2 regions of the Pseudarthrobacter scleromae genome follow, and region 1 is predicted to be linked to the other one. Evidence: riboswitches for the same ligand, from Rfam matches in the RefSeq annotation. Region 1 holds a riboswitch; the other holds the start of a gene.
The links. Region 1 has a riboswitch for S-adenosylmethionine ahead of IEX33_RS03975 (aminotransferase class V-fold PLP-dependent enzyme). Riboswitches for the same ligand answer to the same signal wherever they lie in the genome.
Positions count from the first base shown of each region.

Region 2: another riboswitch for S-adenosylmethionine. It lies ahead of IEX33_RS13620 (DUF1737 domain-containing protein); the one in region 1 lies ahead of IEX33_RS03975 (aminotransferase class V-fold PLP-dependent enzyme).

Region 1 covers NZ_BMKV01000001.1:846,896-852,117, forward strand. The annotation lists gene IEX33_RS03970 (class I SAM-dependent methyltransferase) at 1-99, opposite strand, end outside; gene IEX33_RS03975 (aminotransferase class V-fold PLP-dependent enzyme) at 192-1,580, opposite strand; SAM riboswitch class IV at 1,684-1,797, opposite strand; gene hisN (histidinol-phosphatase) at 1,957-2,769, opposite strand; gene rsgA (ribosome small subunit-dependent GTPase A) at 2,817-3,932, opposite strand; gene aroA (3-phosphoshikimate 1-carboxyvinyltransferase) at 3,916-5,222, opposite strand, start outside.
Region 2 covers NZ_BMKV01000005.1:69,045-74,266, forward strand. The annotation lists gene IEX33_RS13610 (O-succinylhomoserine sulfhydrylase) at 1-977, opposite strand, end outside; gene IEX33_RS13615 (rhodanese-like domain-containing protein) at 978-1,388, opposite strand; gene IEX33_RS13620 (DUF1737 domain-containing protein) at 1,385-1,663, opposite strand; SAM riboswitch class IV at 1,677-1,790, opposite strand; gene opgC (OpgC domain-containing protein) at 2,124-4,514, shown strand; gene IEX33_RS13630 (GNAT family N-acetyltransferase) at 4,569-5,159, opposite strand.

The DNA of each region.
Region 1 (5,222 bases):
GCCTGGCCTCACCTGCTGGTAGTGCCTGCCGCCGTCCTGGAAGCTCTGGCCGAGCTCCCGGCGCCGGCCGTGATCCAGCCGTGGGCCACCCCGTGCCACGCGCGGCCTCCTTCATCCGGTTCCTTTGGTGTTCTCCGAATTTACCGCATCAGCCGCAACGGCAGGGCGCCGGCCGGCAGGCCAGCCGTGGGTCAGTCGTCGATGCAGGGCGCGGCGCCGGCCGTTCCCGGGGTGTTGGGTGCCCAGTGGGGGTACGTGCGGTTGTCATTGGCGGGAACCCAGCGGCCAGCGTCCACCACATAGTCCCAGCCAAGGCCCTTGGTCCGCAGGTCCCGGATGCCTGCCAGCAGCCGCTCGGCATCCTCCAGCCTTGAGCCGACGCCGAAGCTGGCCCGAAGTGAACCGGAAGGAAGGCCCAGCCGCTTCAGCAGCGGGTGCGCGCAGAAGCGGCCGTCGCGCAGGCCCACTCCATGTTCTGCCGAGAGGTAGGCGGCCACCAGGCCGGCGTCGTAGCCTTCCACGGAGAAGTTGACCACGCCGATGGTGTCGGTGTCCGGGTTCGTGTCCTTGAAGATCTGGTGGACGGTGACACCGTCGATCTCCTGCAGGCCTTCCACCAGGAAGGAGCGGATGGCTGATTCGTGGGCATGCCAGCGGTCCTGGTCCAGTTCCGCGATGACCTGCGTGGCGCGGGCCAGGGTTGCCGCACCCAGCACGTTCGGTGATCCGCCCTCGTGGCGGGCCGGGCCGGTTGCCCAGCTGACGCCGTCGAGCCTGGCTTCCCTGACGGCGCCGCCGCCGGCAAGGTGCGGTGTTCCGGCATCGAGCCAGTCCGGGCGGCCCACCAGCACGCCGGCACCAAAAGGTGCGTAGAGCTTGTGGCCCGAGAAGGCGATGTAGTCGACGTCGTCCGCGGTGATGTCGATCCGCCGGTGTGGGGCCAGCTGGGCCGCATCCACTGCGATCCGTGCCCCGTGCTCGTGCGCCAGCGCGGCAAGGGCACGGATGGGAAGGATTTCGCCCGTGACGTTGGAAGCTCCGGTCACGGCGAGCAGGCTGACGCCGCCCTGCCGCAGTTCCGCACGGACGGCGTCAATGGTTTCCGCGATGGTGTCCGCTGCCACGATGCTGCGGTGGGGGACACCCTGCCACGGCAGGAGGTTGGCGTGGTGCTCAATGTCGAGGTACAGGACGTCGCCGTCGGGCCGTCCGTCGGTGACGGGCAGGCAGCCCGCCAGCAGGTTGAGGGAGTCAGTGGTGTTCCGGGTAAAGATCACCGAATCGTCCGGGCGGCCGCCCACGAAGTCGCGGACGATGGCGCGGGCGTTCTCATAGACCGAGGTGCTGATCTGGGAGGCGTAGCCGGCACCGCGGTGGACGCTGGCGTAGAAGGGCAGGATCTCGTTGAGGTAGGCCGACACCACCGAGAGGGCGGGGGCCGATGCGCCATAGTCCAGGTTGGCGTACCGGACGTGGCCGCCGTGGATCAGCGGGGCCTGGATTTCGGCGCCGCTGACTGCTGCTAGCGGACGGCCGGCGGCGGTGCGGTGCTGGTCAAAGAGCGAAGGCGAACCCGGCAGGGCAGCTGCCTGGTGCTGGACAGCGGCTTGGGGGGAGACGGCTTCGGGGGAGACGGTGGCAGTTGTCACAGAGACCTCACTTCACAACAGGACTCCATGCAGGAATCCGCGCTTGCCGCATCCCTTCCGGACCGGCCTGGTCGTCACCCGGGGCACCCCACCGCGAATGGAGGGTTGCCGGCCAGCAAACCGGGGTTTTGCGCTGGCACTCGTGACCTGGTTAAGAGCGTAGAACATGGGCAGCGAAGGTTAAAAGCCCGCGGAAATGTTAAGGGCTTTGTTACGAACGTTTGAAAAGGGGCGCCTGAACCGAAGAACACGACGGCGGACGCCTCCTGTCGGGGGCGCCCGCCGTTGATTATTCGTGCTGCCGGGACTAGAGGAGGTCGTCCAGGTTCGGGTTCAGCCGGCGCAGCACCTCGGAGTGCAGGATGGAATTGGTGGCCAGGGCGTTCCCGCCGAACGGACCGTCCTCGCCCTCCAGCGAGGTGAAGCGGCCACCAGCCTCCACCACGATGGGCACCAGTGCGGCCATGTCGTAGAGGTTCAGTTCAGGCTCGCAGGCGATGTCCACCGAACCTTCGGCCACCATGCAGTAGGACCAGAAGTCACCAAACGCCCGGGTCCGCCATACGTCCTCGGTAAGGCCCAGGAATTCATTAAGGTTTCCGCGTTCCTTCCAGCCGCCAAGGCTCGAATAGGAAAGGGAAGCATCGGACAGGCTGGAGACATTGGACACCCGGAGGCGGGTGGCCGCGGCAAGGGAACGCCCCATGTAGGCTCCCATGCCCTTGGCAGCCCACCAGCGCTTGCCCAGGGCGGGAGCGCTGACCACGCCCACCACCGGCTCGCCTTCATCCACCAACGCGATCAGGGTGGCCCAGACAGGGACGCCTCGGACGAAGTTCTTGGTGCCGTCAATGGGGTCGATAATCCACCGCCGCGACCCGTGGCCCGTGCTGCCGAACTCCTCGCCGAGTACGGCATCGCGTGGACGGGACCGGGAGAGCTGGCCGCGGATGGCTTCCTCAGCTGCCTTGTCCGCATCGGTGACGGGCGTCAGGTCCGGCTTGGTCTCAATGTGGAGGTCCTGGGCCTTGAAGCGGCTCATGGTCTGGTCATCCACGGAATCGGCCAGGACGTGGGCCAGGCGCAGGTCATCGTTGTAGCTCGAAGCGGGTTGGATCATGGTTCCAAACTACCGTCTGCGCGCCGTTCTGCCGGGAAGCGGGCCCGTCAGGTGACGCTGCCCAGTTCCTTTGCCTCCTGGGCTTCCATCCGCGGGTCCGTGCCGAGGAGGCGCCGAAGGGAGCCAAGCCTTGCTGCTCCGGTGGGGCCGGCGTGTCCCGCGCCCACCCATGCGTCCAGTCCGCAGTTCACCGCGGTGGCAGTGTGCTTGCACCCTCGCTCGCAGTCGTCGATGCCGGGGGAGAGGTCCGGGAACGAGCGGAGGATGCGGTCCGGGTCCACGTGCGCCAGGCCAAACGAGCGGATGCCGGGGGTGTCGATGATCCAGCTTCCGGACGGCGCATCCGCCAGCTTCAGCGCAAGGGCCGACGACGACGTGTGCCGGCCGCGGCCCGTCACGGCGTTCACTCCGCCGGTGGCCCGTTCCGCCCCGGTCAGCGCATTGACCATCGTTGACTTTCCAACGCCTGAGTGTCCCAGCATCACGGTGACCTTGCCGTCCAGGTAGCCCCGCATCTCGGCGACGGCCGAGCTGTCCAGCCGGGCGGACAGGCCGTCGTCGGAACGGGCGTCAATGCCCGAGGCCGCTGAATCGGCCGTCCGGCTGATGATTACGGGAAAGTCCAGATGCGTGTAGTTGGACAGCAGTTCCGCCGGATCCTTGACGTCCGCTTTGGTGACCAGCAGGATCGGCTCGATGCTGGCGTCGTAGGCGGCCACCAGGGCACGGTCGATGAAGCCGGTCCGCGGCTCGGGGTTCGCTGCTGCCACCACGATCACCAGCTGGTCGGCATTGGCCACCACTGCCCGTTCCACAGGGTCCGTGTCGTCCGCGCTGCGCCGCAGCAGGGTCTTGCGGTCCTGGATCTTCACCAGCCGTGCCAGGGTGTCCGGCTCCCCGGAGACGTCGCCGACCAGGGAGACAAAGTCTCCTGCGACCACCGGGTTCCGGCGGAGTTCCCTGGCCCGGGCGGCAATGACTACCCGCTCATTGCCGGAGTCTTCTTCCACCACTGCGGTGTACCGGCCCCGGTCAACGGTGATGATGCGACCCGTGACGGCGTCATCGTGGCTTGGCCTGTCCTTGGTGCGGGGCCGGGAGCCCTTCTTGCTGGGCCGGATCCGGACGTCCGATTCATCCCAGGAATCAGTGCTCCGCGCCACCGCTGAAACCCTCCGACGCCGTTTCGGCCGGGCCATTCTGCGCCAGCATGTCTGCCCACAGCCGGGGGAAATCCGGCATGGTCTTGGCGGTGGTGCCGATGTCCTCCACCTGGACGCCCTCCACGGCGAGGCCAAGGATGGCTCCCGCGGTGGCCATGCGGTGGTCGGCATAGCTGTGCACGACGCCGGCATGCAGCTGTGCGGGACGGATCACCAGGCCGTCGCTGGTTTCTTCAGCGTCGCCGCCAAGGCGGTTGATCTCCGTGACCAGGGCGGCGAGCCGGTCCGTCTCGTGGCCCCGCAGGTGCGCGATGCCGGTAAGCCGGGAGGGGCCGGTAGCCAATGCACACAGGGCGGCCACGGTGGGCGCGAGTTCGCTCGTGTCGGCGAAATCTCCGCCCTTGATGTGGGGTCCGCCGGTGACCGTGAGGACGCCGTCGTCGAGTGTTACCTCGGCGCCCATCGTGGACAGGATGCTGCGCCAGAGGTCACCGACCTGCTGCGTTTCGTCCGGCCAGCCGGGGATCCGCACCGTTCCGCGGGAGGCCAGCGCGGCGGCGAGGAAGGGGCCGGCGTTGGAAAGGTCCTGCTCGATCCGCTGGTCGAAGGCGCGGATGGGGCCGGGGCTGACCACCCAGTGGTTGGGCACCGAGTCATCAACGGCAACCCCGGCGCCGCGAAGGACTGCCACGGTCATGTTGATGTGGTCGAGGCTCGGCACCGGCTTGCCCACGTGTTCAAGGTGCAGGCCTTCGGTGAACCTTGCGCCCACCAGGAGCAGCGCCGAAACGAACTGGGACGACGCGCTGGCATCGATGACCAGGTGGCCACCGCGGACCTCACCTGTGCCCTCCACAACGAACGGCAGTGACGACGGCGTCCCGCCCCCTTCTGCGGAAACGGCCACTCCCAGCGCAGTGAGCGCCTCGATGATGGTTCCCATCGGCCGTTTGCGGGCATGGGGGTCGCCGTCGAACACGCTTTCGCCGTTCCGCAGCGCGGCCAGCGGCGGAACGAACCGCATGACCGTACCCGCGAGCCCGCAGTCGATCCTTGTGAGGGGTGACGCAGCATCCGGGTCCAGCGGAACCACTTCCAGGTCGGGACCGAAGGCACCGTCCCCGGGTACCTCCGTGATGGTGGCGCCCAACTGCCGGAGCGCCTCGATCATGAGCGCTGAGTCCCTCGAATGCAGGGGTGCCCGCAGGCGGGACGGCGCGTCGGCCAAGGCGGCAAGAACCAGGTACCTGTTGGTCAGGGACTTGGAACCGGGCACGGTGACGGTGGCAT
Region 2 (5,222 bases), on a different contig from region 1:
CCGGAACGGCCCCTGGATGGCGCAAGCTCGAGGGTGAGGACGGTGCCTCCGGCGCCCATCTGCTTCGCGGCCAGCTCGTATTGCGGGTGCGACTTCAGGAGCGGGTACTTCACCCAGCTGACGGCGGGCTGCTCCTCCAGCCATTCCGCGAGCCGCAGGGCGGTGGCCGAGGAATGGTTGACCCTGAGCGACATGGTCTCAAGGCCCTTGGTCAGGACCCAGGCATTGAACGCGGACAACGCCGGTCCGGTGTGGCGCATCAGCTGCTTCACCGGTCCGTCGATGAACTCCTTGGTGCCCAGGATGGCGCCGCCGAGCACCCTGCCCTGGCCGTCGATGTGCTTGGTGCCGGAGTACACAATGACGTCCGCGCCAAGCTGCCCGCAGCGTTGCAGCAGGGGAGTGGCAAAGACATTGTCGACGACGACGGTCGCCCCGGCCGCGTGCGCCAGTTCGCTGACCGCGGCGATGTCCACGATCTCCTGCATCGGGTTGGACGGCGATTCAAAGAAGACGGCGGTGGTGGGCTTGGACAGGGCCTCGCGCCACTGCTCCAGGTCAGGCCCGTCCACGAAGACGGTTTCCACGCCCCACCGCGGCAGGATCTCGTTGAGGATCACAAAGCAGGATCCGAACAGCGAGCGGGCGGCAACCACGCGGTCGCCGGCTGCCAGCAGGGCACCCAGGGCGGTGAACACGGCGGACATCCCGGACGCCGTCGCAAAGCACGCCTCGGTTCCTTCCAGCAGGCGGAGACGCTCCTGGAACGTGGCCACGGAGGGGTTGCCGTAACGGGAGTAGACAAAGCGCTCGTCCTCGCCCGTGAAGGCACGCTCGGCGGCAGCCGCGGATTCGTAGACAAAGCCCGAGTTCAGGAAGATGGCTTCGCTGGTTTCCTGGAAGTTGGTGCGGTCCAGCCCGCCGCGCACGGCCTGGGTATCGGGGCTCCAGCCGGCGGCGTCTTCGTTGAAGGTCACTTAGATCTTTCCCAGGTTGGTTGGCAGGCCGCGGTTCTTCCAGCCGTTGACGGTGCGTTCGCCGAAGCGGTCCGGGTCGCCTTCAAAGCCCTCCAGCACGTTGTAGGAGGTGAAGCCGGCCTGGGTGGCCGCTCTGGCTGCCGCGATGGACCGCTGGCCGGAGCGGCACAGGAACACCAGTTCGGTTGAACGGTCTTCGGGCGCCTGCTGGTTGAGGTCGTTGATGAAGTCAGGGTTGGGGATGCCGCCGGGGAAGGTCCACTGGATGAACAACGGATCGTTCTCAGTTGCCTTGGTGTCGGGAATACCAATGTGGGCCCACTCGCCCTCGGTGCGTACATCCACCAGGATGGCACCCTGTTCCAGCTTGTCCCAGGCCTCCTGCGGCGTCAGGTCCCCTGCGTAGCTCATGCGTGGCCCTCGCCGTCGAACTCAAGGTCGTCGCCCGTGGACTCAAGGCTGTCCACGGCGTCCGCCACTGCGGCATCCGCGGAAGCGATCGCCTCCGGAAGGACCACCGCCTGGGCCACGATGACGCTGCTGCCGTTGAAGGTCGCTGCCGGGCTGCCATGCAGCACATAGCCCTCTGCCAGGGCGGCCGAGATCCGCTCGCAGAATTCACGGTTGTCCGGGCCGCTGATGAGGCGGTAGGACAGCTTTTCTTCAGGGGCAGGTGCGTCAGACACGACGGATCTCCTTCTCTCACGCTTGCAGCTCGAATGGTCGATATGCCGAGTATTCACCTGAGGCACCCCGCCGTGGAAGGAGGGTTGCCGACCGGCCAGTCAGGGCTTGGCGCCGGTACTCATTACTCCCCAAAAACGTAACACTTGCCGCCCGGCGCCGCACCGCCGTCGTCGTCATGTTGCGTAACTGAAGGATGCAGGGCGGGCCGCGGCGCAAAAGAAACGTCCGTCACCGCTCTTGAACGTACGACGGCGACACCACCTTGGGTGCGCGGGCGCCAGGTGCCTGCCGCCGGCGTCAGGCCGATAAAGTTTCTGCAGGGGCCGCCGCCCCGTTACTGGAGAAATCAGTCCCTGGGGGGTCTTCATCAGCACGCCATCCGCCGCCGCGCCCACACGTCCCGCCCGGAGCCGCCGGCTGCGGCACCTCCACAAAGTGGCTTCGCTCCTCGCCGCCGTGATGATGGCCGTCCTGGCGGTGGTGGTACCCGCCGGCTCAGCGCAGGCCGCCCGAAACTTCCCGGAGGAAGGCAAACCGCTGCTGGGCGCAGTCCTCGAATGGGGAGAGGACACCGCCGGCGGCTTCTCCGAAAGGCTCGGGGCATCCCCCGCAATCTTCGGACACGACATCGCCTTCCCGTTCCGTGCCTCGGAGGAGGACGATATCCGGGAGTTCCTGGAGCAGTCCGCCGGGCAGGGCGCCCATGCGATGCTGACGGTGAGGCCTGCTGTCCCGCTGGACCAGGTCACCGCTGACGCTGCCGCAGCCTTTGCCGGGGAAGTGCGCCGGATGCAGGGGAATTTCAAGGGCCAGCTGCTCATCCGCTTTGCTCCGGACATGAATGCCAGCTGGGTGGAATGGGGCCAGCAGCCGGGCGACTACCGGCAGGCATTCCGGGCGGTGACGGCCGCGTTTCGGGATGCCGGCGCCAGTGGCAGCCATGCCATGGTGTGGGAACCGTACCTGGGCAAGGACTACCCCTTTGACCGGAACCGGAATGCGCCCGGGCCCGGCAGCGAAGGCTTTACCCTGTTGGATACCAATGGCGACGGCACCTGGAATGGCTCCGACAAAGCCTACGAACCCTACTATCCGGGAGACGACGCCGTGGACTGGGTGGGCCTGACGGCCTACCACGATGACACCGCAGGGGGCTCCGCCGTCAATACCGTGCCCCGAGCCGGTGAGCTGCAGGAGATGCTGACGGCCTCCGGCGGGGAGAACTTCTACGGGACATATGCCGCGGGGCGGGACAAGCCCTTCATGCTGCAGACGTCAGCCTTCTACAGCCCGTCCTCCGGAGGCGCCGCGGAAGCGGAGATCAAGAACGGCTGGTGGGACCAGGTCCTGGGCGTTGCCGCATCACCCGACTTCGCACTGACCGGGGCAGTGCTCTGGGACGAACGCACCAGCACACGGGACACGGGGGTGGCCAGCATCGACTGGCGGCTCACCGGAAACGCCGGTATTGCGGACGCTGCCCACACCCGGCTTGAGGAGGCGCCTGTGCAGACGGGGCCCGTTACCGATGTCAGCTCGGGTCCCGGGTTCGTCAGGTCCAACACGCTTTCGGGGGCTGCCGCCTGGACCGTTGGGGCCGCGCTCATCATCCTCCTGGTGGCGCTGTGGCAGCTCCCCGCCAGGTTGAGTGCGGTCACGGCGTGGGGCTACAGCGATCCGTCCGGCAGGGACTCACGCGTGGACCTGCTCCGTGGCCTGGCCATCGTGTTCGTGGTGGTGAACCACCTGGGCATGGTGTCGCTGTTCCAGCTCCTGACCCAGGAAGCGGTGGGCTTCGTTTCGGGTGCCGAGCTGTTCGTTCTGTTCTCCGGCCTGGTGGTTGGCATGGTGTACGGGCCCAGGGCGAAGGACGATTTTGGAACGGTGGTGGACCTCACCTCGCGCCGGGCAGGCAAGCTCTATGTAACGGCACTGGTGGTGCTGGTGGGCGTCTTCCTCCTGTCTCTGCTGCCTTTCTTCCGGACCGAGGCGCTTACAACCTTCGTGGACCAGGGCACCGGCGGGGCAGGGCACGAAGGCGCCGGACGCACTTACGATCTTTACGCGGGCATGGAAACACTGTTCCAGTTCCCTGTGCCGGCGCAGGTGCTTCCCGCCATCCTGCTGCTCCAGTTCGGGCCCTGGCAGTTCAACGTGATGGGCCTCTACGTGGTGCTGCTGCTGGCCAGCCCGCTGATCCTGGCCGCCCTCAACCGCGGCAAGGCTGTCTGGGTGCTGGCGGCATCGCTGGCCGTGTACGCGGTGGGAACGGTGACGCGCTTCAGGATCCTGCCGTCGCAGTTCGAGGATTCCTTCCCTTTGCTGGTGTGGCAGGTGCTGTTCGTCATCGGCCTGGCGGCCGGGTTCCACCGGCGGAGCATCGTGGCCTGGCTTTCATCGCACACCGGGGTGGTGGTGGCCTGCACTGCGCTGGCCTTCGCGTTCGCCTTCGTATCCTGGGGCAACCCGTACCTCGCCAACGGGTTTGACGTCCGCCTGGCGATCATCCCGGACACCGCCTACCGGGCCATGTACGACCTCTTCTTCGGGCGCACCTACCTTGCCCCGGGCCGGCTGCTTAACGTCCTGGTCCTGGTGGTGGCGGCCTATGCCTTCCTCACCGCCTACTGGAAACCGGTACAGCGAGCCCTGGGCTGGTTCCTGGTCCCGGTGGGGCGCGCCACCCTCTACGTGTTCATCATGCATGTGGTCCTCATCGCCGTCATCGCCAACATCCCGGCTCTCCAGCAAGAGAACATCCTCATTAACACCCTGGCCTACGCCGTGGTGCTGGGGCTCCTCTGGCTGATGGTGCGGACGCGCTTCCTCTTCAAGATCATCCCCACCTGAGGACGCGCCCCGGCGGAGCCCATGCGCTCTTGCCTGGAGGCCGACGCGCAGGGCTCAGGGGTGCGGCAAGATCAGCTGGTGGAGCAGGTGGTCCTGCCACTGCCCTGCGATCTTCAGGTATTCCGGCGCAACCCCGATCTCCCGGAACCCCGCCCGCTGCAGGATCCGCCGCGATGCTGTGTTGTGGAGCAGGGTTGCCGCCTGGATACGGTGCAGCCCAAGCGACGTCCGGGCGTAGTTGGCTGCGTGGCGAACCGCGGCAGTGCCGATCCCCTGCCCGGTGAGTTCGTGATCCACCCAGTAGCCCAGGTTGGCGCTGAGGAAGGGGCCGTGCACGATTCCCGTCAGCGTGACCGCCCCAACCACGCGCCCGGCTCGGTGGCCGGCGCACACTGTGCCTCCGCCGTCGTCCTCTTCTTCGACCAGGACCCAAGGGACTTCGGTGCCCAACGCGTGCTGGGCGAGCTTGGTGCGGATGATGTCCGCCTGGTGCCCGCTGGTGAAGAACCTGTCAGTGCGTTTCGGCTCCCAAGGAGCCAGGTGCTCCCGATTGCGCTGAAAGGCCCCGGCAAGGGCGGCCGCATCCGAGTCCTCGAGCAACCGGATGAGGAGCCGTTCGCGCAGGTAGGCACTGCTGCCAGTCATGTACCAGGCACCTTTCAGGGGGGCGCTCCATGGGCGGGAGCAGGGTTTACGTGACCGAAACGC